4 regions of the Lysinibacillus sp. RC46 genome follow, and region 1 is predicted to be linked to each of the others. Evidence: riboswitches for the same ligand, from Rfam matches in the RefSeq annotation. Region 1 holds a riboswitch; each other region holds the start of a gene.

Region 1 (7,799 bases):
TTCCGGCTCCATCATAAAGCCTTCCGTTAAGTGAACACCAATGTCCTCTGGTTTTAATAAGCCAAACAATTTCTCTTGATCCTCCAAGTTCGGACATGCTGGATAGCCGAATGAGAAGCGCTGTCCTTGATATTTTGCCGCGAAACGATCACGCATTGTAAAATCTGTTGCATCTGGGAAGCCCCATTGATCACGAATTTCTTGGTGCATACGCTCTGCAAAGCCTTCCGCAAGCTCAAGGGCTGTAGATTGTAATGCATGACTTTCAAGGAATTTCCCTTCCTCTTTTAGCTGACGAGCCTTCGTCATAACCCCTTGGCCAGCTGTTACCACCATTAAGGCAATATAGTCCATTTCACCGCTTTCAACTGTTTTCAGGAAATCTGCAAGACATAAAAACGGTTCAACTTGTTGACGTGGGAAGGTAAATCGTTCAATTTCTGTTTTGCTATCTGCTGGATCATAAACGACTACATCATCCCCATCGGCTTGTGCAGGGAAAAACTGATACATACCTGATGGTTTCAATAGGTCCCTTTGTAAATAATCGTCGACTAACTCTTTTAACTCCGTTGCTCTTGCATCGCCAGCATCAAGTAATTGCTGTACTTGACCTTTTAAGCCTAGGTGATGTCCTAGTAATGTCCGCATATTAACATATGGATATAAATGCGAAACAGCATATCCTCTCTTTACATGGCGTCGCACATCTGCTGGTAGAAAGACAGACGATTCCTTTATTGTACGTACAGGCTTTACTGTTACTTCTTTTGTAGGGCGAGCCGCTCTTTTTTCGTCTGCCTCTAAGCGTTTTTCACGAGATTCCTTAATTTCAGCTAAGAAATCTGCACGTGTATCTGTCCCCATTAGCCGATTTGCCTGCTCTAATCCTTGCATCGCATCCTTTGAATAAATGACAGGTCCATTATATTCGCCAGCAATTTTTGTTTCAGTAAAGCGACGGGATAATGCCGCTCCCCCTACTAAAATAGGTACGTCAATTCCCGCTTCTTTAAAATCCTGAGCTGTAATAACCATTTGCTGTGCTGATTTTACAAGTAAGCCTGAAAGCCCGATGAAATCTGGCTTCTCCTTGCGAATCGCTTCTATTAATTGGGAAGGTGTTACTTTGATACCCAGATCAATGACCTTAAAGCCATTATTACTTAAAATAATATCGACAAGGTTTTTCCCAATATCATGCACATCGCCTTTTACAGTTGCAAGAACCATCTTCCCCTTGCCAGCACTCTCTTCATCTTTCTCCATAAATTGCTCTAAATGTGCTACTGCTGCTTTCATAACCCCTGCTGATTGTAATACCTCTGCTACGATGAGCTGATTATCGTTAAATAAGCGGCCAACCTCTGCCATTCCATCCATTAAAGGTCCATTAATAATAGCAAGCGGCGTTTCGAAAATTTCACGAGCAGCCTCTAAATCCTCAATAAGCCCTTCCTTTGTACCTTCTAAAATATAGTAAGCTAAGCGACCTTCTACTGTTTTAGGGATATCTTCCTCTGTTTTTTCCTTCTTTTTATCGCGATAGAAATCCGTGAAGACGGCTAATGTCTCATCATTTGTATGAAAGAGTAAATCATTTGCTAGCTTAATCTCTGCCTCAGGAATAGATGCATAACGTTCTAGCTTCTCCGTATTCACAATTGCATAATCTAAACCAGCCTGTGTACAGTGATATAAATACACGGCATTCAATACTTCACGACCTACTGGTGGTAATCCGAATGAAATATTACTTACACCAAGCACCGTTAATGTACGTGGCATTTTCTCCTTAATAAGGCGAATTCCTTCTACTGTTTCAAGCGCCGAGCCAATATACTGCTCATCTCCTGTACCTACTGGGAACATTAATGGGTCAAAAATAATATCTTCAGGAGCAATACCCCATTTTTCTGTTAACAATTTATAGGAACGTTCAGCAATCTCTAGCTTGCGATGTCGATCAACCGCCATGCCTTGCTCATCAATTGTCCCCACTACTAAAGAGGCCCCATATTTTTTCACTAGCGGTAAAACTGCGTCAAAACGCTCCTCACCATCCTCTAAGTTAATAGAATTAATGATAGCTTTCCCTTGAGAAAACTTAAGTGCTTCCTCAATTACTTTTTCATCTGTCGAGTCAATCACAAGAGGTACTTTTACTTTTTTTACAACCTCCTGCATAAAGCCACGAATATCCGCTAGTTCATCGCGGTCAGGATTTGCTAAACAAATATCGATAACATGTGCTCCATTTTTCACCTGAGCACGCGCGATTTCTGCCGCTTCCTCAAACTTCCCATCAATAATTAAATTTTTAAACTTACGAGAGCCGATGACATTTGTCCGTTCTCCAATAAATAATGGACGCATAGAGTCGTCATACACCAATGGCTCTATCCCTGATACTACATGACCATGGGTTGCATCTGGTAATTGGCGAGGCTTTTCGTCCTTTAGCACCTCTCGGATAGCCGCAATATGTGCTGGCGTTGTACCGCAGCAACCTCCGACAATATTTAGCCAGCCCTTTTCTGCAAAGCCTTTTAGCTTTTGTGACAATGAATCAGGTGACTCATGATAGCAGCCTTCCTCATCTGGTAAGCCCGCATTCGGGTAACAGCTAATATAGCCTGTTGAAAGCTCTGCTAATGAACGAATATGATCAGTCATAAACTCTGGTCCAGTCGCACAGTTTAAACCAACTGATAATGGTTTAATATGCTCGATGGAAATGTAAAAAGCATCAATTGTTTGACCAGCCAGTGTCGTTCCCATCGGTTCAATTGTTCCCGATATCATCACAGGTAGCTCTTTTCCCGTTGCTTCAAAGGCACGAGATACCCCCAATGTTCCTGCCTTAACATTTAGCATATCCTGACTAGTTTCTAGCAACAGAACGTCCGCCCCGGCTTCGATTAATGCCTTTGCCTGAACATAGAAGTTTTCCTCTAACTCATCAAATGTAATACCACCTGTAACCGATAAGGTTTTTGTAGTTGGTCCCATAGCCCCCGCTACAAAACGTGGCCAGTCGGATGTTGAAAACTCATCCACTACTTTGCGTGCAATTTCTACAGCGCGTTTATTAATCTCTTCCGCTTTCGCACCAAGATCATATTCATTTAATACAAGTGGAGTACTTCCAAATGTATTTGTACAAATAATATCTGCTCCAGCCTCTAAATATTTTCCATGAATTTTTTCAAGCACATCTGGTCTAGTTAGCACGAGATTTTCATTACAGCCATCATATTCCTCGCCGCCAAAATCCTCTGCTGATAAATTTTCATTTTGTAGCATTGTTCCCATTGCGCCATCAAGAATTAATATTCGTTTCTCTAGTTGCTCTTCAATCATGTGCTTAGCCATTTATACTTACCCCTTTTTTCTGTTCATCCAATTGCTCAATAAATTTCATTAATTCTAGCGTCATATCATAGCGTAAAAATGGTGTGATGAGGTAAATACCATTGAAATATTCCGCTGCTACTTCTACTAATTCTTTAGCAATTGCAATTCCTTCTAGTGTTGCGCGTTCCTTATCATCGCCACAAGCCCTCATACGTGCTAATGCATCATCAGATAGTTTGATGCCTGGCACTTCATGATGTAAGAACTCCGCACTTTTATAGCTCGTTACTGGCATAATGCCTATATAAATTGGTGTTTCTAAATGCTTTGTCGCCTCGTAAATTCCCACGATTTTTTCCTTTGTATAAACAGGCTGTGAAATAAAATAATCTGCCCCATGTTCAATTTTCTTTTCTAATCGAGAGACAGCGCGATCTAGTACACGTACATTAGGATTAAATGCAGCCGCTACAGAGAAATTTGCCTTTTTACGAAGCGGTTTCCCTGAGAACGATACACCTTCATTTAATTGTTTTATTAATTGGATCAGCTCCATTGAAGATACGTCATAAACGCTAGTTGCTCCTGGGAAATCGCCTACCTTTGTCGGATCTCCAGTAACTGCTAAAATATCATGAATCCCTAGTGCATTTAATCCCATTAAATGTGATTGAAGACCAATTAAATTACGATCTCGGCATGTTATATGGGTTAACGGGCGTACCCCGTGTGTTTCTTTCAGTAAGGCACCCATTGCGACATTACTAATCCTTGGAGAAGCAAGAGAGTTATCGGCCATCATGACTACATCTGCGCCCGCCTCATATATTTTTTTTGCACCTTCAATAAAGCCTTCAATTTCTAAATGTCTTGGCGTATCTAACTCCACAATAACCGAGCGTTCACGTTTTACTTTTTCATGTAATGGCTCATAATTTGCTGGCTCTGCCTCACGGACAACCTCTACTTTTTCTGGTTTTGCATACTTTTCCTCGACCGGGGATAGCTCCTCTAAGTACTTTTTCACTGCAGCAATATGCTTTGGTGTCGTTCCACAACAGCCACCAATTAAACGTACCCCCTGATCACGAAGCGCTACAGCTGCTCGACCAAAATAATCTGCCTCCGACTCATAAACGACACGCCCATCCTCCAAATCAAGAAGAGAGGCGTTCGGATACGCTGACATAAATGCCTTCTCAGGAAGCTCTACTCCTTCAAATGCTTGTATAGTATGGTGAGGGCCTAAGCGACAGTTAACTCCTACGATATCTGCACCTAACGCTTCAAGTTTATATAAGGCGTTATTTAAGCTCATTCCATTTTGCAAAATTCCGGGTTCGTGCATAGAAACTTGAGCGATAATCGGTAATTTCGTTTTAGCTCGCAGCATTGTTAAAGTCGCCGTTAGCTCTTCAAAGTCATAATAAGTTTCAAGTAAAAGACCATCTGGATTTCCTGCCAGTAAAACTGTTGCCTGCTCATCAACGGTTGCTAAAATTTCTTCTAACGTTGCGTCACTTTTACGAATACCACGGATTCCTCCAATTGTACCTAAAACAAATTGTCCACCATCTGCCGCTGCTCGTTTTGCAATCGTTATAGCAGCTTCATTAAACTGCTGTACACGAGATTCTAACCCATAGCGGGCTAATTTTATGGCATTAGCTCCGTAAGTATTCGTCTGAATAATATCAGCACCAGCTGCAATATATTCTCTATGAATCTTTTCAATTAATTCAGGTCTCTGTACATTCATTTCCTCATGACAGTACTCCAAGCCGTAGCCGTATAAAACTGTACCAATTGCACCATCTGCTGTTAGAACTTGCGTTTTTAACCTTTCAAGCAATTCCATAAAACTAACCTCTCTTCCCTAATCTTTAAAATAAAAAAAAGCCTTCTTTCATAAAAAAAGAAGGCTTTTACGTCATTTCGTAATTGTTTTCCTTCTCATCTTCGACACACGGTCTTCTGGATTTAGCACCTGACATTAAGTTGGTTGCTGAAGCTTCATAGGGCCAGTCCCTCTGCTTCTCTTGATAAGAATTTAGTATGAATTTTTTAAATAATTAAAAGAATCATATCGTTTACGAACGATTGAGTCAAGACTATTTCACTGAACAAAGGATAATTTTTACGAAATTTATAATATTTTGATTTATATCAAACAATTACGATAGTTTTTCTACAAGTTCTTCACCAATTTTTTTACCGTTTTGAATACATGCACCTATGCCTACTCCAAAATATGAGCATCCCGCTATTGATAAATTTGGATAGTTTTTCTCGAGCTCTTGTAAGAGACCTTGCAACGCTTCACGATGTGCCAAGTCGTACTTCGGCATCTGGTCGATCCATTTTGTCACGTCAACAACAGTTGGTTTTTCCTCAATCCCCAAGCTTTTTCTTACATCCTCAAGAGCAACTGCTGCTAACTCTTCATCTGTCATCATACGCAATCTCTCATACTCAGGGTTAATGCTCTTATAAAAAAGTCGTACAAGTAATTTCCCTTCTGCAGAGGTATGTTTCCACTTGCGGCTTGTCCACGTTGCTGCATTACAAATAACATCCGAATTATGTGACACAATATAGCCTGTTCCATCTGCTGGCAATCTATTATCGGGAACATCAAATCCTAAATAAATCGTAATGGCGGATGCAGTATTAAATTGTTTAAAATAGCCGTTCAACGATTCATCCTGTAATAAGCTTTGTACCGCTTCATTTGGCAGTGCCAATACAACATGATTTGCTTCAATCATTTTACCGTTTGCTAACGTAACAGAGTATAGATTCTCCTGCTTTTTAACACTAGTAGTGGCAATCCCTTTTATAATTTCTACATCCGTTAATGTTTCTTCAAGTCGATCAATTAGTGACGATAAACCATTTTTAAATGAAATAAATTTTTTGTTGGAGGCTTTCACAAATTGTTTCCTGTTTGCATCAAAACCTTTAATAATACTACCGTAATCGTTTTTGTAATCGATTAAATACGGTAAAGTCGAAGCAATTGAAAGTTGATTTAAATCTCCAGAATATACACCTGCAAGTACCGGCGCTATTTGGTTTTGAACAAGCTCCTCACCTAAATAATACGTTAAAAATTCCCCAATCGAGCTTTCTTTTGTAAACCTTTCATTCGGCATTGTTAAATCCTTTAACGCTTCTTTTTTACCTTCCTCAGATACAAGCGTGCTTTCCTCGAGAGATTGTAGGCTCATAGGAATACCGAACGTTGAGTCTGCTGGGATAGCATGTAGCTCATTATTTGTGTAAATATACGAAATACCTGTTTCGTTGTACACAAGATTTTGTTCAAAGTTTAGTTCCTCTACTAACTCCATGACACCTTTATGACGCGCTACAATAGAATCTGCTCCAGTTTCCATGATGAAGCCTTGTTCATATGCAGAGTGAAGCTTGCCACCAAGGTATGTATTTTTTTCAACAAGTACAAGTTTTACATCTAAGTTTTTCTCCTGAACTTGGCGTTGTAAATAATGCATCGTACACAATCCCGTAATTCCGCCACCTAATACAACAACTGTTTTCATATTAACCGCCCCTATTTTTAGTTCTTTATTTAGTATAAACTTTTTTTATCAAAAATTACGTTAAACCCTTTACAAATTTAGCAAAAATGGAGCTATCCAGCACATTGGACAGCTCCATTTTTTTATATTCAAATAGCATATATTCGCTAGAGGCTTTTATCTCCATAACGGAAATTATATATAAACAATTAATATAGTGTTATTTGTGCCTTAAAGTGTGTAGAGCCTTAATAGGAAACAACAATTTTCTTTACCTTTTGCTTTTCTCTTCATTAATTTAAATTTTGTGCAAAGCTAGCTAGTTTTCCAGCTGAGTTTTTCACTTCATTAAAGGCAATACCTAATTCACTTAGTACGTCTACTATTGCTTGTACTTCTTTTTCCATCTGACCATTCTGGTCTTTAGCCTCGGTCATTGCTTCTAATATGTTAGTAAATTGTCCTTCCGTTTGAACCATATTTCCCTCACCAGACGCTACCTCTTCTTGAATATTACTAAGCGACTGAACAAGTTTATCTGTCCGCTCATTCGTTTTATGTAGTAACGTCGCTACCGATGTGACAGATTCCTTTGTTTGAATCGATAGTTTTCTCACTTCATCTGCAACAACACTAAAGCCTTTGCCCGCTTCTCCAGCACGAGCCGCTTCTATTGCCGCATTTAAAGCCAACAAGTTCGTTTGATTAGCAATATTTGTCACAACGTTCATAATCGATTCCATTTCCTTTGACATATCTGTCAACTGTGCAATATTTTCCGCTATATCATCAAGCGAATAAATAATATTACTCATATTTTGCGATTGACTCTTTAATCGTTCACGACCTTCTAATGCCTGACTCTCAGCCAAAGTCGACACTTGAAGTGATTTTTTCGCT
Region 2 (7,799 bases), on a different contig from region 1:
AGTGCCGAATGCTAAACTAACATTACTCGCACTTGCGATCAGTGCTTTTGGTATTGGCTCTACAGAATTTATAAGCGTCGGACTTCTACCATTAATTACAGAAGATTTCGGTATAACGTTAAGTACTGCGGGTTTAACCGTATCCATATATGCACTAGGTGTAACTATTGGTGCACCGCTTTTAACAGCCTTAACATCGCGCCTTAGTCGTAAAAATGTATTGCTGCTCGTCATGGTGCTTTTTATTATCGGGAATTTACTTGCAGCTCTAGCACCCTCATTCTCATTACTACTTGCCGGCCGTGTTATTTCAGCATTAGCACATGGCGTGTTTATGTCTATTGCCTCTGTAATCGCTGCAGATGTTGTGGCACCTAATAAACGAGCAAGTGCAATAGCTTTTATGTTCACAGGGTTAACATTAGCAACTGTCACAGGCGTCCCGCTAGGAACTTTTATTGGACAAGTAACTGACTGGCGAATGTCATTCATTTTCATTGTTTTAATTGGTATTATCGGGTTAATTAGTAATACTCTGCTTGTGCCGAGTCAGTTATCGAAAGGTAAACCAATATCTATTCGAGATATCGGGAAAGTATTAGGGAACATACAAATGCTATTAATTCTCTTTATTACAGCAATCGGATACGGCGGCGTGTTTGTAGTATACACATATGTTTCCCCTATATTAGAGCAATATATGGGCTACTCACCTCAAGCAATTGTCATTATCTTAGTTGTATTCGGTATCTGTGTTGCTATCGGTAATACACTGGGTGGTCATTTTGCTAATAATAATCCATTACGTTCTATCTTTATTATCTTTATCGGCTTAGCATTAGCACTACTCGGCATCAACTTCTTTTTAGAATCATCAATCGTTGGATTAATAATGGTCTTTATGATGGGGCTATTTATGTTTATGAATGTACCGGGATTACAGCTTTATGCCGTTCAGCTTTCAGAAAAATATATACCATCAGCTATTTCAATGGCTTCAGCATTAAATATTTCAGCCTTTAACATTGGTATTTTTCTAGGATCATACATTGGAGGAATCATCGTTCGCCACCAATCATTAGCTCATACACCTATATACGGATTCGGCATGGTGATGCTTGCCGCAGCTACTACATTTCTATGGTTACTCTTTGATAGAAACAAACTTTGAAGATTTATCGGAACAATTTCAGTTTTTATCAACGGGTGACTCCTTGGGCAGACGAGACCCTGGAGTGAAGCGGTTCATCGGATGCCCCCAGGAAACACCGAAAGCCTTTGTTGTACATAATATATGGTATCAGCATAGGATAGGAGGAATTTAGTTGTATTACAATCCTTATCCGTATTTTGTCTATCCTAATTATTATCCAACATGGGCATGGGCAATGGCCAATCAACCAACTACTCAACAACCTTTTAGACAGCTAGCAATGCCAACAAACCCAACGAATAGAAGTCCATTTCCACCCGTCAATACAAATAGATTGAAGACTTCTGCGAAACGGATCAAAGCTATTATGAAGCAAGCACAGATACTTACGGATAAAATTGATGAATCCGAGCCATTTGCACATGATCTTATGAACGCAGCACAGCAATCAAATAAAACAGAAGTTGAAAAATTAATCACGTCAACAGGCATTACTTTAAAATTCGAAACGAACTATACACCAGATGGATTTCGAATAACATTTACTGATCAAGGCTGTTGTAAGCTAACATTAATTTTGAATTGGTGAAGAGTTGGCCCTTTGAAGAGGGCCACTTTTTTTGCCTTTAGCATCTTTATGAATTTTAACCTTGTATCCCTATTGAACTTGTAAACTATAAATAAATATGCTAAAGTGTTTGTAATCTTTATTTCTGAAAATTCTTATATTGTTTTTTCTTATCAAGAGAGACGGAGGGATTGGCCCTATGAAGTCTCAGCAACCAGCCTATAGGTATGGTGCTAATTCCAATTGGCGAAATTTAGCCTTGAAGATGAGAAGACTTACTTTAGTTGCTTTGCACAAGAGTCCTCTTTCTACAAGGAGGGCTCTTTTTTATTGTTACATCCAAAAATAATTAAAAGAAAGCAGGAAGATATTATGGCAAACGAACTTTTACAAGCAATTCAACTATTGAAATCGAAAGAATGGGTGGATTTAACACATACATTTGGTCCTAATTCGCCCCACTTCTTTATGTTTGATGATGCAAAATTTGAAACATTATTTTCCCATGATGATGGCTTCTTTGCGCAGCAATTCACTTTCCCTGGGCAATACGGAACACATATCGATCCACCTATCCATTTTGTGCGAGATACACGCTATTTAGAGGAATTGGAGCTAAAAGAACTAGTGCTACCACTAATCGTTATTGATAAATCAAAAGAAGCCGAAGTAAATAACGACTTCACGTTAAGTGTTCAAGATATTCTTGACTTTGAAGCTGAAAATGGGGAAATTGAAACAGGTACCTTTGTTGCGTTGCGTACCGATTGGAGTAAACGTTGGCCAGATAAAGAATCTTTCAGCAACAAAGACGCTGATGGCAATAATCATATTCCTGGCTGGGGATTAGAAGCGTTACAATTTTTATTCGGCGAACGAAAAGTAAGTGCTATTGGCCACGAAACCTTTGATACGGATTCAGCAACAGATTTTCGTAAAAATGGTAAGCTAGATGGCGAATATTTTGTGCTTGAGCAAGATACTTACCAAATTGAGCTCATGACAAATTTGGATAAGCTCCCTCCAAAAGGTGCTGCTATTTTCAATATTGTACCAAAGCCTGAGAAAGCCTCTGGATTCCCTGTGCGTTCATTTGCAATATTGCCTTAAAAGATAAAAAGGTCTGATTCACAACCTGAGTAGGTATTGAATCAGACTTTTTTACTTTGGCGAATTCCTTTTTTTGAAAATAAAATAAACGATTAACATTAGTATTAGGAACAATACTATAAGATAAATACTGTAGCGGGATAAATATACCCCAACATAACGCCAGTTCTCCCCAAGTACCTTTCCTAAGGTAATAAAAGTAAATGTCCAAATAACTGCTCCCGTATAGGCAAAGAAAGCAAATTTTTTATAAGGATAATTATTGATAGCCGCAATATATGCTGTAAGATGACGCACACCAGGAATAAAATATCCTATTAATAATAATCCCGGCCCTATTTTTGCAAATAATTTTCTAGTAAAGTCAATTTTCTGTTCAGTAATGTGGATTTTTGGACCGTATTTTTGCAATAACGGTAGCCCAAATCTATAGCCTATATAGTAGCTCAGAGTAATTCCCCCTGCCGCACCTACCATAGCGCTGATTAAAGCTGGAATATGTGCGAGGGTTTCTTTATATACGCTATATCCTACATATGTTAAAAATATCTCATCGGGAAGTGGCAGCCCAACAATCCCGCCAACTAGGATAAGAATGATGCCAAAATACCCGTAATGTTCTATTAGAGATTGCACGTGATGCGCCATAAATCCTTCCCACCTAAAGCATAATGAATTTCTTTTTACAGATAGCTTTATAATAACTCAAAGCAAACAATATTATGAGTATTATGACTTTAATACAATTTTCTCCAGGATTTATTATCACTGCCTTGTAGATTGTATAGATGGAAAAATTATTTCTTTTTAAAAACTTTCTCCAATGTTGTATAGTGGTCGATTCATGCTATAAATCTCATTTCTCGGCTACTACTCTATTAAATTATTTGTAGCTCCCGAAGAGCATAATCAATACCATCCTCAGTTGATTTCTTCGTTATAAAATCAGCGACATTTTTTAATGCTTCACTACCATTGCCCATTGCAATACCAAAGCCGACCTGCTCCAGCATATCGATATCATTATCTCCATCGCCAAAAGCAAGTGCTTCTTCAGGACTCAAGTCGAAATAATCTAGTACAGCATGGACAGCAATAGATTTAGAAACATCATGTTGCAAAACATTTGTAATATACGGGTGCCACCTTTTAAATAATAAATGAGGGAATTTTGAAGTATACTTTTTCTCAATATCCTCATCGCCATATAAACACATTAAGTAAACCTCTTGCGTTAAAATATCTTCATTAATATCAGGAAACTCTAGCAAAGATAATGTTTCTTGCATAGCTTTTAATGTCTTTTCTTCTTGGACGTTATTCATCGATAATTGTTCTGTAAAAAATGATAGACTTTGTTTATTGTCTTCAGCAAAAGCCTTAACTGCGTGGACAATTTCCTTTGCAATAGGCATTTTATGTATTACTCGATCTTGATACTTAACATGGGCACCATTAGCTGTAATAAACGTTTCTATGCCTATGTTTCTTAAATCTTGGCACATTGACAAGGGTCTTCCTGTAGCAGCAACAATATGAATTCCTTTGTTTTTTAATTGCTTAATAGCGGTTCTTGTACTTTCTTCAATACGACCATCTTCATAATTAACAAGCGTTCCATCTACGTCAAAAAATACAATTTTATAATCCATCGTTCGCTCCTTATCGTTTTACACAATTTTATTAGGTATATCATTTAGAGGAACCTCACCATAACATGGCCCACTTCGGGTAACACCTGTGACGATGATCTCCAAGAAGTCGCTCAGCCCTACTCCGATCACCCTGATATAAATGTCATTTTCCACTACAGGCGAGTGTTGAGTGACTCCCCTTTGTTGCTTAATAATAATCCTATATTTCCCCAATCAATATACTTGTAATTTTACATTAAGAAACATCTTTATACCAAAATCACGAAATAGGCATTATCGCCTACACATTCAACTTTATAATAAAAACATCAATAATTATTTAAATTTGTACGTTATTTGACAAACTAAAACGAATGTATAACTTGCTTTAACTACACCGATAAATACTATTACGGGTACATATTGAAATTCCAAATAACTAAGAAAATAATGAACATTTTTATTTTAATAATTCTAAAGGAGTATACCAAAGAACATAGAATTGTTAATATAAAGGTAACTAAATTAAACACATTGAACGATACTGTCCATCGTATAAATAGAACAAAAGAAATAATAATCGTTTTTTATGTAAAGGAGTTGATTCTTATGGCATTTAACATTTACTACTATGAAAGTAGTGTGGATTGCAAGTTTTGCAAGAAGCATTTTACCACATATAAAGTACGCCCTAATCGATATAAAATTATCGAAGAACAAACAGACTTCATGCCAGTTTACGAAGGTTTAAACCCGTTGTTGTATGAAGTTGCCGTTTGTCCACATTGTGGCTATGCTTACCACAAATCTATGACAAGAACATATGGGCCTTTCATGCTTCTTATTGATGAGCTATACATAAAAGAGCTTCAAAAACCAATGGATATGTGCAAGGAACGTACAATCGATGATGCCATTGTAAGCATTAAATTAGCTTATCTTGTATCAAGAGCATCAATGGAAGAGTCACTTCTTATGGCCAATTTCGCTTTAAAAATAGCCTGGCTATATCGCTTAAAAAATGATGAGGAATCGGAAATGCGCTACCTTTTTGCTGCTAGAGATTTTTACAGTAAATCTTTTGCATCCAATCAAGAGGGCGGAGAGAGAATTCAATTTTTACATGCAGAATTAAGCCTTCGACTCGGAGATATTGCTGAAGCGAAAAAAGGATTCTCTCGACTAATAGCAGACCGAAATGTCTCCAATAAATATCGAAAACTAGCACGAAATCGCTGGGAAAATTATAAATATGATGAGCAGCCTAACAATGTAAATGACCATATAGGAGAAGTCATCAATTGAAGTAAACGAGGAGAATAATCAACATGCAGCTATTTAATAAAAGGATTGATGTGAGAGAAGAAGATATTTTTTCAGAACTACATCATTTTTTACTGAGAAAAAATAATCGCTATTTAACGAACGATGAGGTAGTTACATTAACTGGGGTTTCATCTGAGCTACTCTATAAATGGGTAAAAACAGGAAAATTAAAAAAATCGATTTTCCCTAATTTAGGCGCACCCTGTGAACGCTGCGGACAAGTTACTCAGGCAAAAATCTGTGTTAGTTGCTCATCAACCATCGTTAACACTTTAAAACAAGAGGAAAAGGATCGTACATGGTTCAATCAAATACAACGGAATAATCCGAGAGCTAGCACGTATCACTATAAATAAAATAGTTAACATCTCTACAGTGTACATACGCTATGGAGATGTTTTTTTATCTGCCTCCGCTCGAATAACCCAAAATAATGACACCCAACCAAATTTAAACAAAATTTAAACAAACTCCCCTTTTACTTTAAACTTCACTATCTATAATTGACCTTAACATATAGCGAAGGACTGATAGAAAGTGACAAAAGGTAAGAATCGTAAGGTTTTATTATCATTAAGTATTGCGTTAGCAAGCTTTACAGCGTTCAGCGGAGTATCAAATGCATCGGCAGCAGTTCCAGCGATAGAAGAACGTGTAGCTTTGGAGAACAATTTAGAAGTAAAGCAAGCCCGCACATCCAATGAAACACTTCAAGATTGGAAAAAGTGGACAAACGATCATGCTTACGGCTTAACATCTATTCAACCTGAAGCAATTAGTCAACAAAACATTCCATCTACTAAATTTGAAGATTTAGAGATGTTAAAGCCTTTATTGCATGATAAGCGCATCGTTTTTTTAGGGGAAAGTTCACATGGCGCAGCAGAATTTAGCCTAGCGAAAACACGTTTAATTCAATTTTTACACCAAGAAATGGGCTACAATGTCCTAGCCTTTGAAAGCGGTATGGGGAATGCCATGAATGCGCAAGGACAAATTGATAAACAAACAGCGCAACAAACGATGAAGGATGCTATTTTTGGTGTATGGTGGTCAAAAGAAACACTGCCGTTATTTGAGTATGCTAAAAAAACACAGAATACCGATAAACCTTTGAAATTAGCAGGCTTTGATATTCAACAGCAAGGTGCGTTCACGAATGGTGAGTGGCTGCAAAATAGTCAGCTTGCTAAACAGTTCAGTGAAGTAGAGAAGCAACTTGTAGACTGGAGCTTTGTTACGGATCTAAAAGGCTACCAAAAGGCGAAACCAAGCATTATCGAAGTGTATAAACAAGTAAAATCTCAAGTTCAGCTAAAAGAAAAAGAGTTAAAAGCAGCTTATCCGAGCGAGCCTCATATTGTAAAGCTTATGGAACGTACTTTAGCTGACCGTATCCGTTTAGCAGACGACTATGTAGAACTATCAATTCAATCAAATATTGATTTAGAACAAAATAAATATGATTCTTTTTTAAAGACAATGGAATGGCGTGACCAATCAATGATGGAAAACCTTCTTTGGTTAGCAGAGGAGATTTATCCAACTGAAAAATTTATCGTCTGGGCGCATAATGACCATATTCGTAAAGCACAATCCGAAGTAATGGGTTCTCCTTATCCGGTAAAATTGATGGGTGAACGTCTACCAGATATCTATAAGAAATATAGTTATGTACTTGGTCTTTATATGACTAGTGGCGAAACAGCAAACAATATGGGTGAACCTATGGCCGTTTTACCGACAGTAAAAGGATCAATCGAGGATATTCTATCATCTTCAAATAAACCATACACATTTATCGACATGCGAAACCGTCAAAATGAGCGAGGAAACTCATGGATGTTTGAGCCACGTTTATCGTATAGCTGGGGAATGATTCAAGAAAGTCTTGTTCCACGAGATCAATATGATGGCCTTCTGCTGATTGATAAAGTAAGTAAACCACATTATATAAAATAAGAATATAAAAATAGCAAACTAGTTTTTCTAGTTTGCTATTTTTTAG
Region 3 (7,799 bases), on a different contig from region 1:
TTAGGGAATCTTTTGATGATTGCCTTTGGTTTAGCTGGTCGAAGCTTCCCTATCAATTCAGAATCACCCATATATACAGATAATGCACAGAAAATTGCTGTCCAAATGGTTAAAGGATCTGAAAATAACGGTACAGGTAATGGCATTACGCAAATTATTTCACATCATCAAATTATTGCGATTAATTTGCAAACAGGTGAAAAACAGTGGACGAAATCTTCTTCAAGTAAAGAGACTTTAATAGGCAATTTTATGGGGGGACTTCTTGTTCATCATCGTGACGGTGAATACGGGAAACTTTCATTATTAGATATGAAAACGGGGAAAGAAAAGCTCTCTGAAAAAGAATTTACGGAAAAGCATAAACAGTTAATAGATGTTTTAGATATAGGTTCTCACAATATAGTTTTATTAGAGAATAATCTTTATTTAGAGGGTGTCGATGGGAACTTTTATCGCTTCGATGGCAAGAAATTAGCTGAAGATAACAAAGCTGAAAAATATCTTTCTACAAAATTTTTCATAGAATCCGATATTCCAGGTTATTTTGCTTCGCACAATCAACCGTTGGAGGATTATGAAGAGGTTCGAGAATTTAGCAGCAATGTATTAGCTGAACCTGCCATACAAGTATACAAGAATTTAGATCCTGCCGTATTAGATGTTGATTTGCAACAACAAACAGCTATTGTATCTTATCGACAAACGAAGCGAGAAAGTGCAGACAGTATCGTATTATTATATGACATGAAAAACCATCGCATTATTTGGGAAGAAAATATAGGTGTTGTTAACGCTGAGCAAAAAAATCCGGGTGTTCGTACATTAGAGAACTACTTTGCGATTCAAGCAGGAGATGAGTTTTTGTTGTTAGATAAGAACACGAAAAAAGAAATGTTCAGATATCAGCTACGTTGGAATCGCCCAGTTCAGTGAAAATTAAAGAGCGTAGAATTATTTATCCCCTCCAAGTAACGACTTGTGAGGGGGTTTTTTATAGAGTTGCTCTATATATCACAAAATGATATATTATTTAATGGTATATCATTTTGTGATATATTGGAGGTGTAGACAATGAAATCATTAGAGCAGTTAACAGATTCTGTTTTTTATATTATGGCTGCCTTAACGGAGCCTCGCCATGGTTATGCTGTCATGAGTTTAATAGAGGAGACAACAAAGGGGACTTTCGTAGTTGGTCCAGCATCCCTTTATACAATTATTAAAAAACTATTATCTGAACAACTTATTCAGCTACATGATGATTCGGATTCTCGGAGAAAGGTCTATGTCTTAACGGATAAAGGTCGAGAAATATTGCTCGAAGATATTGAAAGAAGAAAGGTCATGATTCAGTTGGCAGAGCAGGGACTACAAAGGGGGCAAAAATAGTGCGAAATAAGAGATATATGGCATCATATGGTTTAGCTTTTTTTGAGGAGCGCGATATGAAAGAATTAAGTGAAAAAGCGGCAAATGGGTGGCATTTAAAAAGATTTCGATGTGCTGGCTATGGGCTAGAGAAAGGTGAACCAGAAGACGTCATTTTTAGTATTGATTATCGTAAATTACCGAAGGATGAAGAAGAGGAGTATTTTGAGCTATTTGCTTACGGTGGCTGGACACATGTTTGTTCTAGTGCAGATATGCATATTTTTAAGGCAGCACCAGAAACTACACCCATATATAGTGACGCTGAGTCTTCTATTGATAAACTAGCGCGTCTTGCAAAGCCTGTAAACCTAGCTGCATCTATTTCTCTTGCTATAACGATGGTTTTGTGGATATTTATGATGTTTACCACTGGGACAATTCAACACGTTGCAGAGCAAGGATTTGAATATTCCTTTATTTTTACTGTTCCAGCAGTGATGACTTCTGGTGGAGTATACTATCATATGTGGAAGAACCTACGATTAAAATCAAAGCATATATAAAGAACGAACAGCTGAAGTTTATCAGCTGTTTTTTTCATGTTCGGTAAAATGAGGGGGTGGGTTTCTGTTTCAACTAGGCGATTTCGATGAGCCGCTTGGTCCAAGCGTAGTGTTATGAAGAAAAGATAAACTGAACCACAGGAAAAATTTGACTTCGTGCCGAAGTATTAGTATGTAGAATATAGATATCTAATTATTTCGAAAATAATTGGGGTGTTTTAGATCATTATATTACAATCTAGGCATGTCCAATGTTTGATGACAATATAATAGTACAGTTGCCTACATTAATTAGTAGTACACTTGCAAAGTAGGAAAACTATAACTAACTACTCAGTGAGAAAGGATAGGATGGAATGAATATTGGGAATAGTGTTGCGCTTATTGTAAGTCTGATTTTTTCAAGCATTTTGGTTCGGGCAATATATCGCGTTTTTGTGAAAAAGAAAGTACCTACTATGACCTATACACCATATGATGATGCCATGAATGGTAGAGGTAAACATGACAATTAAGTGAGTGGTTACAAACATCAAACAGTAAGCTGCAGGCTTCATGTAACTAATAGTATAAAATATGAGAATCTACTATTATTTCAATAAGAAATAATAGTAGATTATTTTTATTTTATCAATGATAAGATTTACGAAGGAATTTTATCCTGTATTTGGTATTATTTAATCAAGGGACAGTCAATAATTTTGTGTAAATGACAATCCAACCTTTTCGTATAGATCAAAGAATGATTTTGTTTTTAGGAAGGTTAGTTTCAGACATAGCCGAGGTTGATTATGTAGGTACAGCCCTTACTTTTCAAATGTGTATTGGTTTCTTACTTACTATATTTTCAATAAATCTAATCCCTATTATACTGAGGATCATTGGATGGGAGTGGATCTTTACAATATTAGCGATTGGACCTATTCTTGGAATTGGATTTATGTTCAAATATAGACGCTACGAAATAACTAATGAGAAAGTGTAATTGTAACTTTTAAGTATTATCTCTATCACAAAAAATGAATAGCCTCAAATAAAAAATCCAATCGTTTTGATTATTTCTTTCAAAACAATTGGATTATTTTAATGGTAAAACAATATTTTTTTTTAAGTGATGAAGCTCAGGCTTTCTTTTCTTTCGGGTATCCGATGAGGATAGCAATGGTTCCGCAAATTCCTATAAGGACTGGATAGAAAGAGTATTGCAGCATGCTCACTGGCGATATTCCGGCTACGCTTGCGGCTGCCAGGAATTGGGCTCCGTATGGCAGTAGACCTTGGATCGTACAGGAGAAAATATCTAATATACTTGCGGATTTTCTCGGCTCAATCTCATACTGTTCAGCAATATTTTTTGCAAGTGGACCAGCAATTAAAATAGCAATCGTATTATTGGCCGTAGATAAATTTGTTAAACCCACTAGGCCGGCAATGCCAAATTCAGCACCTTTTTTCGATTTAATCCTTTTTGTTGCAAGGTGAAGTAGAAAGTCAATCCCTCCGTTAAACTTAATAACCTCCACCATTCCAGCTATTAATATCGCAAGGAATGCCATTTCATACATGCCTGACATTCCTTCGCCGATCTTTTGAAAAAGGCTCATTAAGTGATAGCTGCCATCCGCTAAGCCAACAGCCCCGGCAAGAACAATCCCAGATGCCAGAACAAGGAAAACATTCATTCCAGCTAACGCTAAAATAATAACCAAAACATAGGGAACAATTTTTACCCAACTATAGCTTAAATGCTCCACTTGTGCAGTTTCACCCATTGTGATAACTCCTAAAATAAGGCTCGTTACAATAGCTGCCGGCAACACAATCCAAAAATTCACCTTAAATTTATCCTTCATTTGTGCACCTTGTGAACGAACGGCAGTAATTGTTGTATCTGAAATAAAAGATAAATTATCGCCAAACATCGAACCGCCAACAATCGCTGCCATTACTAAAGCCATGGAAAGGTCGATATGCTCGCTTATCCCAACTCCAATTGGAGCCAGTGCAACAATCGTTCCCACCGATGTACCCATTGATAGGGAGATAAAGCAGGCGATGATGAACAAGCCTACGACAAGTAAGTTTGGCGGAACGACCGATAAAGCAAAGTTTACAGTGGAGTCCACTGCCCCCATGCCTTTTGCTACCGCTGAAAAGGCACCAGCCAAGAGAAAAATAATGACCATCAGCATGACATTTAAGTTTCCTGCGCCTTTGCAAAAAATATCAACCTTTTGCGCAAACGATTCTTTTCGATTCATTGCCAAAGCCACAGCGCCTGAAATAGAAATGGCTACAATGACAGGGAAGGCGTAAAAATCACCTGTAATAACCCCTGAACCAATAAATAAAATTAAAAAAACAACAAATGGGATCAGCGCCCATGGATTCTCTTTCTTCATGTCTACCTCCAAAAAATAAAATTGGACACGTCTTTTGTCCATTCTTTTTACGATAAAAAGGCCTCTTCTTGTAACAACAAGAAGAGGCCTTATATCTATAAAACACTCCTCTTATCTATCAAGCCTTTGCCTGCTGGATTTGGCACAGTAACTTAAATCATAAGTTCCGCTGCCGAGATTTCATCGGGCCAGTCCCTCCATCTCTCTTGATAAGAAGCAAATATATTATTTTTTTCACAATAATAAATATTATAATAAAAAGTCGATTTTTGCAACATATTTTTAATCAAGCTTGGTTTAAAAGCTATATTAATTAAGGAAATTGAACAAGTAAGAGGTTTAGAGGATAGGAAAGCGTGAATTTTTGGTGTCGCTGTTTTTACGCAGCACAACTTGATTTAACAACTGAAAGGGGGAAAAAGGAGGCGCCCTTAGAATTGGAGGGGCGCCTCACCTAAAACATTTGTGGTAAAAATTCCGTCATAAAGCGTTGATTTTTACGTAGCCATATTTTTAAAATCATACGATGTGTTAGGAGGCGTTGTCTTTTTTGTGGTCTAGCCTTTGCTTCTATTAAACTTTGTAGTAGAGTGCAGGTTTCTGTTGCCAATCCTTGAGGATCAACGAGGACGTCAAGTTTATAATCAATTAACTGAGTAGCCTGAACCTTTGCAAGTAATTGTGCAAAGCGAGTATTCATTTCTGGAAAGTTTTCTTCTAGTTCTAAGTCGATTAAAGTATATAATGTTTGTTCAATTTCAGCTTCGAGCGCTTGTAATTGTTCAATGGACGGCTGTGTCAAAAAATCACCTCTAGTATTTCAAAAATGCTGCTACACAAGGACAAAGCCAAGTGCCGCGAAAAGTAAACCGAATAAAACTGTAGTGCATATATAAATAATCGCTTGCCTCCATTTTTTCTGCTCTAAGAGTTGCAAACATTCAAAACCAAATGTTGAAAAGGTCGTATATGCTCCTAAAAAACCAAGCCCTATAAACTGCCAAATCCAATCATTTGGATGTAATGCAAATAGAAAGCCAAGTGCAAAAGAACCCGTTATATTAATAAAAAATGTTGCCCATGGGTATGTATGGACAATCAATCTTCCTAGATAAAATCTTGTTAGTGCACCCAAAAATCCACCGATACCAATCATTATCATACGAAGCGCCCCTTTGCTAGTTTAAATCCTAGCCATGCACAAGCTAAACCGCCAAAAACACTTACAAAAATATAAAGAACGGCTTGTAGCCATTTACTATCCTGCAAAAGTAATAGCGTTTCTAAAGAAAATGTTGAAAAGGTTGTAAAAGCACCAAAAAAGCCAGTACCAATTCCTATAATAACAGGTGTTCGCTTTGTAAACGTTGTAAATAGCCATGCTAAACAAAAGCAGCCAATTAAGTTCATACAAAGTGTCGCAAATGGAAAACCACCGTTATTTGAAAGTACTAGACCAAGGCTATATCGACAGATGGCACCCAAAAATCCGCCGATTCCAACAGCTAAAAATGATTTCAAAGTAAAGACTCCTTATTAAAATGTCTATATTAAAAAGTGTATCATGAGATACCCATTTTAGATAATAGTTAGGCGTTAAATTAAAGTTGGGTGATAAATTAAAAAAGTTAGGCGATAAATTTAAAAATTAGGGCGATAAACCTTGAAATTGTTCCGATAAATTGATTTGGACCCTATCGAACTAGCTTTGTTCGACAGGGTCTTCCAGCGATGTTTCAATAACATGTTTTAATTGAAAAATAGAAGATTGTTGACTTTCGCTCTTCTTGAAAATAAAGACAGTTTCTATTATTTCGTTTAACTGCGGCAAACCATAATAGTAAATGTTGGAGTAGTAGTAAAGGTTAATTAGTTAACACAGCCAATCGTATTGTCTATTTGTAGGAATCAAGGACACTTCTTACCGATTTTAGTTCCTTCATCGTAAAAGGAACTTGATTCTTTTAGCCACTCTGCCATCGCACGTGTATACATATAGCATCTGCTTCACACAAGTAGTGTAACAGATGAACTTGTTTCTGCTGTTGCAATCATGTCATAATTTATTACTATGATTGATTATTAACATTGTCAATGACAGTATCGAAGTCTTTATTGGAATCGACACTTTCAGTTATTGTAAAAACATAACCATCTGGATCTTCTATCGTTAATTCTTTTGCATTCCATGGTTGAACTGTCGGCTGTTGAATGATTTTCGTTTTATTTTCTAGTGCAGCCAGATAAATACTATGAATATTATTAGAGAAAACATTAATAATGACAGAGTTAGAAGTGCTGACTTCTTCATCCTTTAATAACATTAAATCTTGATACTTGGCTCCTCTCAAATGTGTCATGGAAGTTGTTCCGTTCGCATCTGGGAAATCAAATACCGAATTGAAATTGAGTACGTTTGCATACCATTCCTTTGATTTTTCAATATTGCTTACTTTTAGCTTTACGAATAAGGGCATTTGATAAAATTCATTCATGTTTATTTCCTCCTTTAGGTTCATACAAACTAACCATAAAGGCTTACGTTGCGTTAAAGTCAATACAAAAAGTTATAGGTTTGAAATTCTAAATTTAAGGTGCCTAGTTTACTTTGTTCCAAGATTGTAATTGTAGTAATTCATTGCTTTAAAGCGTTAATTATTTCCTGAAAAACGTAAAAAATAACAGTTAGTTGGTTGACAAATATTTCTAAAGTGTGATAATCTTCAAGAACACTATAACAATCTTAAGTAGAGGAGGGCATGACGATGTTAATTTTACCAGTATCATATCAAAGCACAACTGCATACATTGTCCATGTCTTCTAACTTTTTTATTTTGCGTTGCAAATAAAGGGCATGGGTAACTCCTGACCTTTTATGAAGAGACACATGCTCTTTTTTTGGGTATGTGTCTTTTTTGTTGCAAAAAAGGGTTGTAGTGACAATGAAAAAGGAGTGCATGTGTATGCGAAACAAAGTACAAAAAATGATTTTCATCAAGGTATTTCTGGATAGTGGGTAGCACAGCTTTAACAGCACTAGAGAAAGAAGGTTATAACGTATGTTTGATGTTTTAAGTAAATTAGGCTGGTTTTTTAAGAAATATTGGAAGCAATATTCTATAGCTGTCGTGCTATTAATGATTGCGAGTGGCTTAGAAGTTGTTCCACCGTATTTACTAGGGTCAATTATTGATATATTGACTGCTGGAGAAATGACACCAGCTATTTTAACGAAGTATATTTTGATTTTCGTGTGTATCATTATTGGGGGTTATGCCCTTAATTTTGTGTGGCAATTCAGATTATTTGAAGGGGCTATTAACTTAGAGAAAATTTTACGTCGAAACCTTATGCAGCATTTTTTACGCATGACACCGACGTTTTATGAAAAAAATCGCACCGGGGATTTAATGGCACGTGCGACGAATGATTTAAACGCAGTGTCGTTGACCGCTGGTT
Region 4 (7,799 bases), on a different contig from region 1:
TATACATGAGATAGCGAAACATATCCCTGTTCATGGAATTACCTTGTATGTGGAGGACCATTTAGCTTCTATTGACCAACACCGTATCACTCGCTATACGAGGAATGCGTCTACACCTCATTGGTTTATTTTATCGGTAGATGGCAAGCAAATGATTTATGGTCACTCTCCGTCAAATCAGGAAACGGCTTTTATTACCAATGATCCTGTTCATATATATTTATTAGAGGATTATATATGGCATGACGTGCTTATTAATCGCCTTTTAAAGCGCGATGATACGGAGCTTGAGGAATGGATTACTAAAGAACGTAAAGCATTTTTCTTAGAATGAAAGTATTGAAAAAGAATCTGCAAGCCGTCATGTACATTACAGAAGGCGAGCAGATTCTTTTTTTCGTTAAATATTAATAAAATACTTTATCAACATTGTATTTAGCGCGGAATGAATTGATCGCGTATGTTTCGTAAATTTCACGTTCCATTGGATCTTCCACTTCATACACTTCAATTTTGAAAATTTCATTACGGTGATTTTTCATCGGTGACACATTGTCCTCGAAATGCTTTTTAATACGTTGACGAATTTTACGTGCTTTACCGACAAATAATAGTTCGTTCTCTTCATTGTAGAATAAGAAAATACCACCGTTTTCACGTGTGATTTTATGGAAATCAATAAAACCATGGTACGGTGTGATTGGTACATCACCTGGCTTTAAATCTTGTTCGCGTTGGCGAATTACTAAATCTGGTTTTGGAAATTCAATTTTAATCAAAGTATTCACGTTCCTCTCTGTTACTAAAGGTATATGTTAACATAAGTACAGCATGTTTACCATCAAATAATGAATGTAAACATTCAAGATTAGTGTTAAACAAATTACATAATGACATGCATGGTTAATAACAAAATATTCTATGTATTATTGATATTCTTAATTGTTCATGTTACAATTCTTTTTAATTAAATAATCTCATCATGAGAAATTGAGGGATTGTTTTAGAAACCCAGTCGTACCAAGGGTTTGAAGTACATGATAAGATGTTGGGTAGATTAAAGTTTATTTGTTATTAATAATACACTTCTTATTGTCTATTAATTTAGATGAGGAGAGGTGTATTTTTTTATGCTGTTAAAGTTTGCTTATGATGATTTTATTGCAGACAGAAAATTCAACAATACGACTCAAGCAAGTATCAATAGTTACAAATACATGATTAAGCCGTTCATCGACAAATATAATTGATAGGATTATCTAAAAAAGAGAATATATGTTTAATTTTGAAATTTATTCCTGAATTTTACGTATAACAATTAGAGGGGGGATATAACTTGGCTAATAAACAAAAAAATCCAATTCCATTTTTGAAAAAAACTTGGGTGTCTTCTATTGGTGTATTTTTATTGTCACAGATAATCTTTATTACGTGTGAAGCAACAGGATGGATACCTAATTATAGAGATATTGGCGGAACGTTTATTGGAAGAATTACGGAATCTTCAATTTTCAAAGAGTGGTTTACTTTTTATGAAACACCAAATTTCAATTTACTTACTATCTTTTTTGGCATCTTTCTTGTGTTTGGAATAATAGAGGCGATAAAAAGTGTTTTTTCACCAAGGTCTACATAAGTAAAGACTATAGCAAAAGTATCACTAGGGTGTAAAGATAAATAACTAAACTATAATTTCCCTAAAAACATAATGACATGCATGATTAATAACAAAATATTCTATGTATTATTGATATTCTTAATTGTTCATGTTACAATTCTTTTTAATTAAATAATCTTATCATGAGAAGTTGAGGGATTTGGCCCGATGACGCTTCAGCAACCTCTAACGAAAGTTAGAAAGGTGCTAATTCCAGCAAAGGATTTGTCCTTTGAGAGATAAGAGTGAACGTGGAAAAATCCTTCTCATTCTATCTCAAATGGAATGAGGAGGATTTTTTAATTTCATCGAAAAAGAAGACTTAATGAGTTTTGAACAGGGCCTGTGCATGGAGACTAAGGCCCAATTGATTTTAACTAGAGAGGGGAATGCAAGATGCCAATTAATATTCCGAAAAACTTACCAGCTGGAGAACATTTACGTGAGGAAAAAATCTTCGTAATGGAAGAGGACAGAGCGAAAACTCAACAAGTTCGTCCGTTAAATATATTAATTTTAAACTTAATGCCAGAAAAAGAAAAAACAGAACTGCAATTACTTCGTTTATTGGGGAATACACCATTACAAGTGAATATTACATTTTTAAATACAGCTACGCATGAATCAAAAAATGTTAGTAAATCACATTTACAGTTATTTTACACGACTTTCAATCAAATTCGTCATCGCCGCTATGATGGCATGATTATTACGGGTGCACCAGTAGAAAAAATGGAATTTGAAGAAGTGAACTACTGGCAGGAAATTTCTGAAATTATGGATTGGTCCAAGACAAACGTAACATCGGTTTTACATATATGTTGGGGTGCACAGGCAGCGTTATATCATCATTACGGTATTGGTAAAATTGGGCTGCCTGCTAAATGCTCAGGTGTATATTCGCATGTTATTACGGATTTAACAGTGGACTTAGTACGTGGCTTTAGTGATTCATTTACTGCACCACATTCACGTTATACATCCGTATCAATTGATGAAGTACTTAGCCATCCCGATTTACGATTACTATCTTATTCTGAAGATGCTGGTGTTTTCATTGTGCAATCTAAGGATAATAAAAACATTATGATTACTGGTCATCTTGAATATGATGCAACAACTTTAGCTGATGAGTATAGTCGTGATGTTGCGAAAGGATTAGATATTGATGTACCAGTAAATTATTTCCCACATGATAATCCTGCAAATGAACCGATTAATACTTGGCGCGCCCATACACATTTATTATTCTCGAATTGGTTGAACTACTATGTTTACCAAGAAACACCATACGAATGGGATTTTGTCGATCAGATTGAATATCATATTTAAAACCGCTCAATTACAATAAAGAAAAATGATGACTTTGATATTTCAGGGTCATCATTTTTTCACGCCATTATGCTGTTAATTTTCTGATGAATTTTTATTTCTATCACTGCTTGGAGTATTGCCGGTATCGCTATCATTCTGTGTAGTATTGTTGCTACTATCACTCTGCGAAGGATTTTCGCTGTTACTTGCACTTTGAGTAGAATTATCGTTATTACTACTACTTTCATTTTGAGTAGTATTACCGGCATTGCTACTACTTTCATTTTGAGCACAATTATCAGTATTACTATTACTTTTTTGTGTAGCTTTTCCGCCATTGTTACTTGCACTTTGAGTAGAATTATCGTTATTATTACTACATTCATTTTGAGTAGTATTACCGGCATTGCTACTACTATCACTTTGAGTAGAATTATCGTTATTACTAATACTTGTACTTTGAGTAGCATTTCCGTCATTGTTGCTACTTTCGTTTTGAGTAGAATTATCGTTATTACTACTACTTTCATTTTGAGTAGTATTACCGGCATTATTGCTACTTTCACTTTGTGTAGCATTTCCACCATTACTGCTACTTCCACTTTGAGAAGAATTCCCGCCATTGTTGCTACTATTACCCTGAGTAGAGTTTTCGTCATTACTATTACTTTCACTCTGTAAAGAGTTTCCGCCATTGTTGCTACTATCATTTTGAGTAGAATTACCGTTATTACTACTACTTTCACCTTGTGTATCATTTCCAGCATTGCTACTGCTATCACTCTGTGAAGAATTATCGTTATTAGTATTACCTGCACCTTGAGTAGCATTACCGTTATTACTACCATTTTCATTCTGTGTACTACAATTACTTTTTGTATTATTACCGTTGATTTTGCGAATCTTCGCGACAAGTAGTAAAACTAATGGTAATAAGATAGCGAAAATAAAGGAAAAAATAGGCCAGGTTTCTTTATTGTAAATTTCTGAATGAATGATACTAGGATGAACAATTTGTGAAAGTCCAAGGATAATCATTCCGAATGGAAAAATGAGCGGTCGATGATTGTTAATTTTACATATTTGTGCGATGCCGATGACCCCAGCGTAAAAAAACATAAAAGTTTTAATATAAATTGATATTATCCACATTGCTGCCATAATAACTTCAATACGCTGCAAAAAATTCCCGATTGAAATTCTTTGGGCTAATGAATAGCTAGGAAATGTCCTAGAAGCAGTATTTGTTGGACCTAGGACAAGGATAGCCAGTGTGATGATAGCAATTAAGACAATCCCTCCAAGAATTGTGCCAATGTAAAAACCTTTTTGGGCTGATTCATGGACGTTAACAGAAGAAGGAAAAATCATTAACAATATGACAAGTGGCAATGAAAAAATACTCATTAATCGAATAATACTAAAGAATAATGATTTTGCTGGTACTTCCATTATTGGCTGTAGATTTTCCATATGGACGGATGGTGAAATACAAACTACAAAAAAAATAAAAATTAAAATAAACATTGCGAATAGTATTTCTGCAGAACGGGCAAAAACTTCAATTCCTAGAAATGCTGCATAAATAATGATAATACTGAACAGAAAAGCAAAGGCCATCATAGGTGTTTCTGGCATAATTTCTGTTTTCATGAAAATGCCAATGAAATATAATAATTCACCAGCAGAAAGAAAGGATAGAATAATAAAGCCAATCGAAGTTATTTTTCCGAAAAAACGACCTAATATCTTTTCATTAGCCTCTACAAATGTAAGGGTAGGTGTCCGTTTTCCTACAGTAACGAAAAGCTTTATTAAGAGTAAACTTAGAACGACACTAATAATCGCTGCAATCCAGGCATCTTGTTTCGCTTCACTTGTTACACTAGCAGGGCTAATTAAAATAGCTGTCCCAATTGAAGAGAGAAGGGTAATGATCATAAATTGTCTTGAGCTAATTATTTCTTTTTCCATATGAACGCTACCCCTTTTCTCTTAACATAAAGTTCCTTATTATTTTATCAAGGAGACAATTAAATCTTTAATTGGTGAAATGGGCTTGGAATTTTGATCCTTAATGGACCTCAATATTTAATGCAGCGACGATCAATAAAAAAATCGAAAAAATAACAATTGTTTTTGTTTCTTTATTTTTAAAAATTTTGGAATCATTCGTTTGATTCCTTTTTTTGCTATGCTGTTAACTTTCTGGAGAATCTTTATTTTTATCACTGTTTGGAGTATTCCCGGTATCGCTATCATTCTGTGTAGTATTGCTTGAAGCGTTATCACTTTTGCTCGGTGAAGGATTTTCACTATTACTGCTACTTTCATTTTGAGTACAATTAACGTTATTACTACTACTTTCACCTTGTGTAGCATTTTCGCCATTGCTAGTACTATTACTCTGTGAAGAAGTATCGTTATTACTACTACTTTCACCTTGTGTATCATTTCCGCCATTGCTAGTACTATTACTCTGTGAAGAAGTATAGTTATTATTGCTACCTGCACCTTGTGTATCATTTCCGCCATTGCTAGTACTATTATTCTGTGAAGAAGTATCGTTATTATTGCTACTTTCACCTTGTGTATCATTTCCGCCATTGCTAGTACTATTACTCTGTGAAGAAGTATCGTTATTATTACTACTTTCACCTTGTGTATCATTTCCGCCATTGCTAGTACTATTACTCTGTGAAGAAGTATCGTTATTATTGCTACTTGCACCTTGTGTAGCATTTCCGTTATTACTACCACTTTCATTCTGTGTACTACAATTACTTTTCGTATTATTTCCTTGATTACCGTTAATTTTGCGAATCTTCGCGACAATTAATAAAACTAATGGTAAAAAAACCATGAAAACGAAGGAAAATATAGGCCATGTGTCTCTATTGTAAATATCTGAATGAATGATATTAGGATGAACAATTTGTGAAAGTCCAAGGATAATCATTCCGAATGGAAAAATGAGCGGTCGATGATTGTTAATTTTACATATTTGTGCGATGCCGACGACCGCAGCGTAAAAGTACATAAAAGTTCTAATATAAATTGAAATAATCCACATGGTTGCCATAATAACTTCAATACGCTGCAAAAAATTCCCGATTGAAATTCTTTGAGCTAATGAATAGCTTGGAAATGTCCTAGCTGCTGTATTTGCCGGACCTAGGACAAGGATAGACAGTGTAATGATAGTAACTAAGACAATCCCTCCAATAATTGAACCAATGTAAAAGCCTTTTTGTGCAGATTTTTGGACGTTAACTGCAGAAGGGAAAATCATTAATAATATGACAAGTGGGAATGAAAAAAGACTTATAAATCGAATCATACTAAAGAATATTGATTTTTTTGGCGTTTCCAATATTGGCTGTAAATTTTCAATCTTGATGGATGGTGAAATACAAATTACAAAGAAAATAAAAATTAAAATAAATACAGGAAATAGTATTTCTGCAGAACGGGCAAAAACTTCAATTCCGAGAAATGCAGCATAAATAATGATAATACTGAACAGAAATGCAAAGGCCATCGTAGGTGTTTCTGGCATGATTTCCGTTTTCATGAAAATTCCAATGAAATATAATAATTCACCTGCAGAAAGAAGGGCTATAAGAATAAAGCCAATCGAAGTTAATTTTCCGAAAAAACGACCTAGTATCTTTTCATTAGCCTCTATAAATGTAAGGGTAGGTGTCCGTTTTCCTAGAGTAACGAAAAGCTTTATTAAGGGTAAACTTAAAACGACACCAATGATAGCTGCAATCCATGCATCTTGCTTTGCTTCGATTGTTACACTAGCAGGGAGAATTAAAATGGCTGTCCCAATTGAAAAGAGAAGGGTAATGATCATAAATTGTCTTGAACTAATTATTTCTTTTTCCATATGAACGAAACCCCTTCTCTTAACATAAAGTTCCCTCTTATTTTATCAGGGAGACGATTAACTCTTTAATAGGTGAAAAAATAAAGGTAATCAAATCAAGTGGGCTTGGAATTTTGATTCTTAATGAGACCCCAATATTTAATGCAGCGCCGATCAATAAAAAAATCGAAAAAATAACAATCGTTTTCGTTTCTTTATTTTTTTTTAATTTTGGAATGAAGGCAAAGGCAATAACAGCAGAAATTATTAGTATGAATATCGTCATAATTATGGCTTATTCTCCCTTCGTCTTATTCACTAATGAGTTTTCCATCGTTCCTAATCCTTGTGTGTTGACATGTACTTTAACTTTGACTGGTAACTCTTGAAATATCGTTAGCCAGTCTTTTTTGATTTTTTTCCACTCTTTAGGATTTGTGCGATGAAGTTCTTCACCAAAACCAAAAATATCGACCTGGTAATTTTGTTGAACTGAACGAATTGTTTCTTCGATTCGTTTTTTAATAAGTTCTTCTGTTTTTTTATTTATTAAGTGAATCGATTTTTCTTTCGTAAGGTCTATATTACATAGAACTTCTCCGACATTTTGGTTAACATCTATAACAACATCGATTTTGGGAGCTCCATTTTCAAATTTACCTTTTACTTTCGTCTTTGAGTGAGTAATCTCTGTTGCTAACGTACCACCCTTAGGGCAAGCAAGAATTTCAATTGTACTGTCTATTTTGTCCTTTAAAAAACCTAGGCTTCTACTCTCATCTTCCGTTAAAAGCCCAATGAGTTTACCTTCTTTAAAAACAGCTAAGCCCGCATACTTCAATAGCACAGGAGATTTCGATCTTTTAACATTCGTTTGCTCCTTGCCAATATTTTTATCCCCCTGTATTTCAATAGCAGACATGACTACACTAGTTTCTTTAGTATTTAAAGTAT

Evidence for each region. A riboswitch is a leader RNA that binds a small molecule or an ion and turns the genes downstream of it on or off. The one in region 1 is predicted to bind S-adenosylmethionine.
Region 2: another riboswitch for S-adenosylmethionine. It lies ahead of ABH966_RS07480 (cyclase family protein); the one in region 1 lies ahead of ABH966_RS24280 (bifunctional homocysteine S-methyltransferase/methylenetetrahydrofolate reductase).
Region 3: another riboswitch for S-adenosylmethionine. It lies ahead of ABH966_RS25590 (Na+/H+ antiporter NhaC family protein); the one in region 1 lies ahead of ABH966_RS24280 (bifunctional homocysteine S-methyltransferase/methylenetetrahydrofolate reductase).
Region 4: another riboswitch for S-adenosylmethionine. It lies ahead of metA (homoserine O-acetyltransferase MetA); the one in region 1 lies ahead of ABH966_RS24280 (bifunctional homocysteine S-methyltransferase/methylenetetrahydrofolate reductase).

Annotation. Positions count from the first base shown of each region.
Region 1 covers NZ_JBGCCF010000041.1:29,641-37,439, forward strand. The annotation lists gene metH (methionine synthase) at 1-3,375, opposite strand, end outside; gene ABH966_RS24280 (bifunctional homocysteine S-methyltransferase/methylenetetrahydrofolate reductase) at 3,368-5,215, opposite strand; SAM riboswitch class I at 5,308-5,406, opposite strand; gene ABH966_RS24285 (protoporphyrinogen oxidase) at 5,532-6,920, opposite strand; gene ABH966_RS24290 (protoglobin domain-containing protein) at 7,193-7,799, opposite strand, start outside.
Region 2 covers NZ_JBGCCF010000006.1:92,578-100,376, forward strand. The annotation lists gene ABH966_RS07470 (MFS transporter) at 1-1,171, shown strand, start outside; gene ABH966_RS07475 (YuzC family spore coat inner layer protein) at 1,326-1,742, shown strand; SAM riboswitch class I at 1,889-1,993, shown strand; gene ABH966_RS07480 (cyclase family protein) at 2,094-2,831, shown strand; gene ABH966_RS07485 (DedA family protein) at 2,883-3,479, opposite strand; gene ABH966_RS07490 (Cof-type HAD-IIB family hydrolase) at 3,710-4,483, opposite strand; gene ABH966_RS07495 (DUF2225 domain-containing protein) at 5,075-5,770, shown strand; gene ABH966_RS07500 (hypothetical protein) at 5,794-6,147, shown strand; gene ABH966_RS07505 (erythromycin esterase family protein) at 6,329-7,753, shown strand.
Region 3 covers NZ_JBGCCF010000049.1:8,557-16,355, forward strand. The annotation lists gene ABH966_RS25570 (PA2928 family protein) at 1-936, shown strand, start outside; gene ABH966_RS25575 (PadR family transcriptional regulator) at 1,075-1,392, shown strand; gene ABH966_RS25580 (DUF2812 domain-containing protein) at 1,392-1,937, shown strand; gene ABH966_RS25585 (DUF3951 domain-containing protein) at 2,294-2,452, shown strand; gene ABH966_RS25590 (Na+/H+ antiporter NhaC family protein) at 3,059-4,339, opposite strand; SAM riboswitch class I at 4,448-4,555, opposite strand; gene ABH966_RS25595 (hypothetical protein) at 4,794-5,141, opposite strand; gene crcB (fluoride efflux transporter CrcB) at 5,172-5,501, opposite strand; gene crcB (fluoride efflux transporter CrcB) at 5,498-5,860, opposite strand; gene ABH966_RS25610 (VOC family protein) at 6,409-6,834, opposite strand; gene ABH966_RS25615 (ABC transporter ATP-binding protein) at 7,400-7,799, shown strand, end outside.
Region 4 covers NZ_JBGCCF010000004.1:162,427-170,225, reverse strand. The annotation lists gene ABH966_RS05615 (TrmB family transcriptional regulator) at 1-334, shown strand, start outside; gene ABH966_RS05610 (nucleotide excision repair endonuclease) at 408-779, opposite strand; gene ABH966_RS05605 (YfzA family protein) at 1,337-1,636, shown strand; SAM riboswitch class I at 1,793-1,903, shown strand; gene metA (homoserine O-acetyltransferase MetA) at 2,054-2,989, shown strand; gene ABH966_RS05595 (endospore germination permease) at 3,065-4,945, opposite strand; gene ABH966_RS05590 (endospore germination permease) at 5,172-6,866, opposite strand; gene ABH966_RS05585 (hypothetical protein) at 6,904-7,131, opposite strand; gene ABH966_RS05580 (Ger(x)C family spore germination protein) at 7,141-7,799, opposite strand, start outside.